One region of the uncultured Turicibacter sp. genome, then DNA from elsewhere that is predicted to be linked to it. Evidence: riboswitches for the same ligand, from Rfam matches in the RefSeq annotation. Region 1 holds a riboswitch; the other holds the start of a gene.
What was found. A riboswitch is a leader RNA that binds a small molecule or an ion and turns the genes downstream of it on or off. The one in region 1 is predicted to bind S-adenosylmethionine.

Region 1 (4,440 bases):
TGTTCCATGCTCAACATTGAATTCTTCTAAATAAGGAATGTGTTGGAAGTAGTTTGCATCTAATTCTCCATTTTCCACCGTTGTATTAGGTAAAACATAGTCTTGGAATACTGTAATATCAAGCTCGATTCCTTCTTCTAATAATAATGGAGCAGCAAACTCTAATATTTCAGCATGAGGGACCGCAGATGCTCCAATAGATAACTTTGTCGTTTCTGCAGGTTTTACTTCCTCAGTTTCTGGCGCTTCTGGTGTAGAAGTTTCTGGTTTTGTGTCATTTTGGCAACCAACTAATGTTAGGGCTGCAGCAAAGCTTAATAAACCTAAAGATAATTTTTTCATATTTAATTCTCCTCCTTGGATTTTGTTTTTATCGTGTTCCCCCACGATTCCTATATAAATCTCAATTTCGTGAAAAATTAAGGATTTATCTAATAGTTACTTAACGTCAGATTTCTTTTAACGTTTATCGATTTTTTTAGTAATAAAATCTCCGAGCATTTGGATGGTAAAGACAATAATTAAAATGATGACTGTCGCTACAAATACAACATCCATGCGATTACGCTGGAATCCATCAAGATAGGCCAAATTACCAAGCCCTCCTGCTCCGATTACACCGGCCATTGCTGTGTAACCAACAAGAGAAATCGTTGTGACAGTAATACCAGATACTAATGCAGGTAAGCTTTCAGGAATTAAAACTTTCCAAATAATTGTCCATATTGAAGCTCCCATTGCGACTGAAGCTTCGATAACTCCTTTATCGATTTCGCGAAGAGCGATTTCTACTAATCGACCATAGAATGGTGCTGCTCCAATAATTAGAGCAGGAAGTGCAGCATTCGGACCTAACATACTTCCGACTAACCATTTTGTGAATGGAAGTAACAAAATAATTAAGATAACGAATGGAATTGATCGGAATATATTGACGAAAGCAGATAAAATACGATTAATCCATTTATTTTCAAGTAACTGATTAGGTCCTGTTAAGAATAAGATTAATCCGATGATAAGACCTAATAAGAAAACACAAATACAAGCAATTAGTGACATATATAGTGTTTCAGTTGTGGCATCAAACATTTTATCAAAGCGTACATTCGGTAGTAATGATGAAATCATCGTGCCATCACCTCAATTTCTACTCCTGCCTCTTTTAAATAATTAAGTGCAGAATTAATATCATTTCCTGTTAGTTGAACGTAAAGTGATCCATAACCACCATCTTGTGTTTGAACAACTTTCCCGTGAATAATATTAATATCAACATCATATTGTCGAATAACGTTTGTGATAAATGGTTTTTCAGCATTTCCTTGGAAGTATTTTAATAAAACAATTTTTCCATCAGGGAATTGTTTTGATAGGGTATCTAACGTATTAAGTGATTCGTCTTCATTGACAACTTGCTTTACAAATCGTTTAGTAACGGAGTGACTTGGGGTTCTAAAGACAGTTAAGACATCACCTTGTTCGATGATACGACCATTTTCCATAATGGCAACATGGTGACAGATTTTTTGAATGACATGCATTTCATGTGTAATTAGAACGATAGTTAAATTGTATTTTCTATTAATTGTGACTAATAAGTCTAGGATTTCGTCTGTTGTTTGTGGATCGAGGGCTGATGTAGCCTCATCACACAGTAAAACTTTTGGGTTATTTGCCAACGCTCTAGCGATTCCGACACGTTGCTTTTGACCTCCACTTAATTGGGAAGGGTAGTTATTTTCTTTCCCGCTTAATCCAACTAATTGAATTAATTCTAGTACACGAGGTTTGATTTCATTTTTCTTAACGCCAGCAATTTCAAGAGAAAAGGCGATATTTTCATAAACAGTTCGAGACCAAAGTAGGTTAAAGTGTTGAAATACCATTCCGATTTGTTGACGTGCTAAGCGAAGTTCTTTAGCAGATACCTTAGTTAGATCTTTTCCGTCAATTGTAACGGTCCCGTCGGTTGGTCGTTCGAGTAAGTTTAACATTCTGATTAATGTACTTTTTCCAGCACCACTGTAGCCGATAATTCCGAAGATTTCTCCCTTTTTAATCTCTAGATTAACAGAATCAACTGCTGTTACTTGGCCGGATGAAGTTTGGAATACTTTTTTAACTTGATCAAGGATAATCATATTCTCTCCCCTTTCCTTAGATAAGTCATTTAACATTGATACAAAAAAACCTTCCTACTTAGATAAGTAGAAAGGTGGACTACATTTGCATGTAATGTCACACTTTCTCTCATCTGTCAGATAAAAATCTGCAGGAATTGGCACCGTATCATTAATTGATGGTTGCCGGGCATCACAGGGCCTGTCCCTCCGCCGCTCTTGATAAGAGTTTGTGTATCTGTATAAAATTTTAGTTTGTTGTGACTTAATACTTATTATAAGGCGTTTAGTTTAAAAGTCAATCTATTTTTTCCATTTTTTAACTTATACAGAAATACATATATATAAGGTAAGAAATTAAAAAATATTTTTTTGTTTAGCGTTCCTAATTTTTTATACAATATTTAATAATTCTAGATTAATTTTAAAATAGGTATATTAAATGAGGTAAATAGATAAGATGTAGGAGCAAGGAAGATTAGAGATGGGGGAGATTTTATTGAATGATTACATTATTGTTATTATTACAATGTCAGTAGCGTTGGCAATGGATGCTTTTGCTGTTTCAATAACACTCGGAATGGATGGAGCTACAAGTTCAATAAGACAGCGCTTGAAGGTAGCGACAAGCTTTGGATTTTTTCAAGGATTATTATTTATTTTAGGAATTATCTCGCTGACAATCGTAAGTGGAAATATTACAACTTATAATCAATATATTGCAGGTGTTATTTTAATCATTTTGGGGTCAAGAATGATTAAAGAAACATTTGAAGAAGAACCAGATAATTGTCCGTATCCGATTTGCCAACAAAAAAAGTGTAGTCAGGTTAAGTGTTTACGAACTGGAAAAACAAATAAAATCACGTTTAGATTATTAGTGATGTTTGGTATTGCGACAAGTATCGATGCGTTAGCTGCTGGAATTACGTATGGACTAATTTATGAGCAGATTATGTTAGCTGTCATTTGCATTTCAGGTGTTGCCTTTCTTTTATCTTATATGGGAGCAACCTTTGGTAGAAAATTAGGTCATATAATTGGAAATAAAGCTAATATATTTGGTGGAATATTAATTGTTATATTAGGAATAAAATCTATATTGTCCTAATATAAAACTTCTTTAGGATGTATCTTAAAGAAGTTTTTTTAGGTGGATAAAAATGTCACAATAAAATTTCAAAATATTAGAGCATATAAGTTGATTTTTTCCATTATCGGCAATATAATAGACAATGTAAAAGATATATACGTTATAACGTTTATGGGGATAGTTAAATGTTATGATGCTATGCAAACCCTTTACAAAATGAGGCTATCTGTTATAAAATCAAAGTGCAGTAACAGGTATTCGAAATTTCAGAGAGAGGTTCAAATTGGACCACAAGGAGGAATTATCATGGAAGCTTGGCAAGGCTTTAAAGGTGAAAACTGGAAAGAAAAAATTGATGTGCGTGACTTTATCAATCAAAACATTACTGTTTATGAGGGTGACGATTCATTCTTAGCAGGACCAACAGAAGCAACAACAAAATTATGGGATCAAGTAATGGAATTATCTAAAGCTGAACGTGAGGCTGGTGGAGTTCTTGATTTAGATACTAAAATCGTATCAACTATTACTTCTCATGAACCAGGATACTTAAATAAAGAGTTAGAAACAATCGTTGGTTTCCAAACTGATAAACCATTCAAACGTTCTTTACAACCATTTGGTGGAATTCGTATGGCTGAAAAAGCTGCTGAATCTTATGGATTCCATGTAGATCCAGAAGTATCTCACATTTTCACTGAATACCGTAAAACTCATAACCAAGGTGTATTCGATGCTTATACTCCAGAAATCCGTGCTGCTCGTAAATCAGGTGTTATCACAGGATTACCAGATGCTTATGGACGTGGACGTATTATCGGGGACTACCGTCGTGTAGCTTTATACGGAATCGACCGTTTAATGGCTGAAAAATTAAATGATCATAACAATACATCTCGTATCATGGACGAAGAAACTATTCGTTTACGTGAAGAGATTTCAGAACAATACCGTGCGTTAAAAGAATTAAAAGAAATGGCTGCGAAACATGGTTTCGATATTTCTAAACCAGCTACAACAGCTAAAGAAGCTATCCAATGGTTATACTTCGGATATTTAGCAGCAATCAAAGAACAAAACGGTGCTGCAATGTCTTTAGGACGTACTTCTACATTCTTAGATATCTATATTGAACGTGACTTACAAAATGGAGTAATCACAGAAGAACAAGCACAAGAGATGATGGACCACTTCGTAATGAAATTACGTTTAGTTAAATTCTCTCGT
Region 2 (4,440 bases), on a different contig from region 1:
TTCTTTTCTTTTATATGGTAAAATAATGTTAATAAATGGGTGAAGTGAGGGATATTAGTGACGGTAGTTTATATTTTATTAATTGTGGTTATTTTTTTATTACTGTTAATTTTAATCAGACAAAATTTATATACAAGAAGTCGTCAAAATCCACAGTTAGATTTGCAGGTGAAACAATTGCTTGAGGAGCAACAACGAATGGAGAAGCGACTTCAGGATGCTAATTTTCAGTTAAGTGGGAGTTTTAATCAGGCGAATGAGCGAGTGCTTGAGCGTTATGGACAGTTTGAGCGGGTGATGCGAGATCAATTGAATCAGCATACGTCTTTGGTGAATCAACAATTACAGAGTGATTTTTCGAAGTTAAATGAACGGATTGAGTTTAATTTGCTGCGTATTAATGATAAGGTAAATGAGAGGCTAGATCAGTCATTTAATAAGACGAATGAGACATTTCAAAATATTTTGGTTCGTTTAGCAAAGATTGATGAAGCACAGAAAAAGATTGAAAGTTTATCAACGGACATTGTATCACTACAAAATCTGTTATCAGATAAAAAAAGTCGAGGAACGTTTGGTGAGGTGCAACTTTATCAAATTATGGCAGCTGTTTTCGGTGAAAAGAATGATCGTATTTATGAAACTCAGTATAAGTTATCAAATGGAACTATTGTAGATGCCATGCTTCATGCTCCACTTCCAATGGGGGATTTACCGATTGACTCGAAGTTTCCACTTGAAAATTATCAACGTATGATGGATCGAACTTTAGGGGAGGTAGAGCGTCAACTAGCAGAGAAACAGTTCAAACAAGATGTTAAGAAACATATTGATGATATTTTCAATAAATATGTGACACCGCAGGAAACTTCAGATCAGGCTGTGATGTTTTTACCAGCAGAGGCAATTTTTGCTGAGATTAATGCCTATCACCCAGATTTAGTAGCTTATTCGCAACGTAAAAGAGTATGGCTTGTGTCACCTACAACTTTTATGTCAACACTGACAACGATTCAAGTGATTTTAAATAATTTAGAACGGGATCAACATGCTTTAATTATTCAACAGGAGTTGAATAAATTAGGGGATGAATTCAAGCGTTATAAAGAGCGATGGGATAAGTTGAGTAAGCATATTGATAGTGTGTCGAAAGATGTTAAAGAAATCCATATTACAACTGAGAAAATTGGGACTCGCTTCGATGCTATTTCAAATGTTGAACTTGATTTTACAGAATAAGTCGCTAATATTTGACAAATAAATAAAAAGGCTTTATAATAGATAAGAATTAAATTTAATAAAATTACAATAATATACTCTTATTAAGAGCGATGGAGGCATAGGGGCCTATGAAGTCGCGGCAACCTCTGAAATTGAAAGGTGCCGACCCAAGCGAGTTTAACTCGAGCAATAAGAGGGTTTGAATCTACCTATTCAAGTCCGCTTATAGCGGGCTTTTTTTGTTAGCTCATCTTTCCGGCTTTGTCGGAATAGATGAACTATACATCTGCGTTTTTTGCAGATGTTATCCATTAGTGCTATTAGTGTGTATTCACTGTATTTGTGAATACACATAAAATCTATAATTAGACAAACTTTACATCGCGAAGGCGATGTAACAACCATTGTTAGAATATAATTTAGTGGAAAATAGGATTAGATTCAAGTTAATTGCAAAAATTAACGGCCCGAAGCATGATTTTATATCTAAAGCTTAATAATATAGAGTATTAATGTGAATTGAAGGAGGATATTATAGTGTCAGAACGTCGTTTATTTACATCAGAATCAGTAACAGAAGGTCATCCAGATAAAATTGCTGATCAGATTTCAGATTCAATTTTAGATGCGATCTTAGCCAAAGATCCAATGGCACGTGTTGCTTGTGAAACATCGGTAACAACTGGATTAGTGTTAGTGTTTGGGGAAATTACAACGTCTTCGTATGTTGATATTCAAAAAACAGTCCGTGAAACAATTCGTCAAATTGGTTATGATCGTGCAAAATATGGATTTGACGCAGATACATGTGCTGTGTTAACTGCAATTGACGAACAATCGGCTGATATTGCGATGGGTGTTGACCAAGCGTTAGAAGCTCGTACTGGTTCAATGAGTGATGAAGAAATCGAAGCAATCGGAGCAGGAGACCAAGGTTTAATGTTCGGGTTTGCTACAAATGAAACAGAAGAATTTATGCCATTACCAATCTCGTTAGCTCATAAATTAGCACGTCGTTTAACTGAAGTTCGTAAAAATGGAACATTAGACTATTTACGTCCAGATGGAAAAACTCAAGTAACAGTTGAATATGATGAAGCTTTAAAACCAGTAGCTATTGATACTGTATTATTATCGACTCAACATTCACCAGAAGTAACTCATGAGCAAATCGAAGCAGATATCAAAAAATATGTATTTGATGAAGTATTACCACAAGAATTAGTAACTGAAAATACTCGTTATTTAGTTAATCCAACAGGACGTTTTGTAATCGGTGGACCTCATGGAGATGCAGGATTAACAGGACGTAAAATTATTGTTGATACTTACGGAGGATATGCCCGTCATGGTGGTGGAGCATTCTCAGGTAAAGATGCAACAAAAGTAGACCGCTCTGCTGCATATGCTGCACGTTATGTGGCGAAGAACTTAGTTGCTGCAGGGTATGCAGATAAAATTGAGATTCAATTATCATATGCAATTGGAGTCGCACAGCCTACTTCAATTATGGTTGATACATTCGGTACAGGGAAAACTACGAATGCTAAAATCGTCGAAGTAATTCGTCAAAACTTTGATTTACGCCCAGCGGGAATCATTCAAATGTTAGATTTAAGACGCCCAATCTATAAACAAACAGCTGCATATGGACATTTCGGACGTACTGATGTAGATTTACCATGGGAACGCTTAGATAAAGTAGAAGCGTTAAAAGCTTCACTTTAATATTAAATAGATGTATAATAATAGCCTGATTTTTTTACAAAAAATCAGGTTTTTATTATGTGAGAGAGTGCTATAATATACTATGCTATAAAACTTTAAATTTTTGAAAGGAAGTGCCTAGTGTGCTAAAAAAACTGTTACTTATAATCAATCCGACGTCAGGTCGTGGGATGATCAAGGATTACCTTTTATCGATTGTCACTCAGTTTAGTTTAGCTGGATATGAAGTGACAGTTTATCCAACGAAAGCTAAGCATGATGCTGTGAGTAAAATGAAAGTCGCTCGAAGTTATGATTTGGTTATCGCAAGTGGTGGGGATGGAACGTTGAACGAAGTAATCACTGGCTTAATTGAAGCAAATGGGAATACTCCGATTGGTTATATTCCAACAGGGACAACTAATGATTTTGCATCAACACTTGGTATTCCTAAAAATGTTCCAAAAGCACTTGAACTCTGTTTAAATGGGAAACCAATGCCAATTGATATCGGGATGTTTAATGAGCGTTATTTTATGTATGTTGCTGCATTTGGGGCTTTTACAGACGTAGCTTATGAAACACCACAACCGCGCAAAAATATGCTCGGGGGACTTGCTTATTTAATTGAAGGATTAATGAAACTTCCAACGATTCAATCTTATCAGTGTAAAATTTATCATCGTGAGGGTTTTATTGAGGGAGATTATATTTTTGGAATGATTTCAAATTCGGATTCTGTAGCAGGGATTAAAAATGCATTTGGAAATCAAGCGGATTTAAATGATGGACTATTTGAGGTAACATTAATTCGAGCTCCTAAAAATTTGATTGATATTCATCGTATTTTAACCGACTTTTTAAATCGAACATATGATCCTGAATACGTGGTAACATTTAAAACAGATCGAATTACAGTTGAGAGTGAACAGGACGTGAAATGGACGCTTGATGGTGAAGATGGTGGAAGTATGAAACATGCTACCATTAAAAGTCTTCAACGACGTGTTCAGATTTTAAGTAAAGGTGAATAAAAAAAGAATTCAAGTATACTTGAATTCTTTTTTTATTACTAAATTTCTTATTATATACAAAAGAGTGTCAAAATATTCTTTTTATCTATGTTTTAATGACAAAAATGTATAAATTATTTATAATTAAAGGAGCTATGTATTGGAGAAGGAGTTGTGAAAATGAATCGAAAGCGGAGCAAGAAGGAAGTCTTAAAGGGAACATTAGCAATCGGATTATTAATAAATCAGTTTAGTAGCTTTGGGGCGATTGTTAATGCTACGGTATATGAGTCAGAAGTAGAAAATAATTCAGATATTGTTCAAGAATCAATTGATTCAAGTCAAGACGATCTACCAGATTTAGATGGAAACTTATCTAATGAAAGTACTGAAAATGAAGAGATTCAGAATCCGGGGGACGGTTTACCTGAAGAAATTCCAAATGACGAAGAATTCGGAGAAACTGAAGATGTAGAATTAGAGATTCCTAAAGTAGAAG

Region 2: it holds a riboswitch for S-adenosylmethionine, as region 1 does, so the genes downstream of both, metK (methionine adenosyltransferase) here and QWC74_RS01205 (methionine ABC transporter ATP-binding protein) in region 1, are expected to answer to the same signal.

What each region holds. Positions count from the first base shown of each region.
Region 1 is NZ_CALIOS010000014.1:44,970-49,409, reverse strand. It holds gene QWC74_RS01215 (MetQ/NlpA family ABC transporter substrate-binding protein) at 1-342, opposite strand, end outside; gene QWC74_RS01210 (methionine ABC transporter permease) at 460-1,128, opposite strand; gene QWC74_RS01205 (methionine ABC transporter ATP-binding protein) at 1,125-2,141, opposite strand; SAM riboswitch class I at 2,248-2,349, opposite strand; gene QWC74_RS01200 (manganese efflux pump) at 2,605-3,231, shown strand; gene pflB (formate C-acetyltransferase) at 3,520-4,440, shown strand, end outside.
Region 2 is NZ_CALIOS010000040.1:21,488-25,927, forward strand. It holds gene QWC74_RS03870 (DNA recombination protein RmuC) at 58-1,239, shown strand; SAM riboswitch class I at 1,317-1,417, shown strand; gene metK (methionine adenosyltransferase) at 1,759-2,949, shown strand; gene QWC74_RS03880 (diacylglycerol kinase family protein) at 3,072-3,962, shown strand; partial or broken gene QWC74_RS03885 (hypothetical protein) at 4,122-4,440, shown strand, end outside.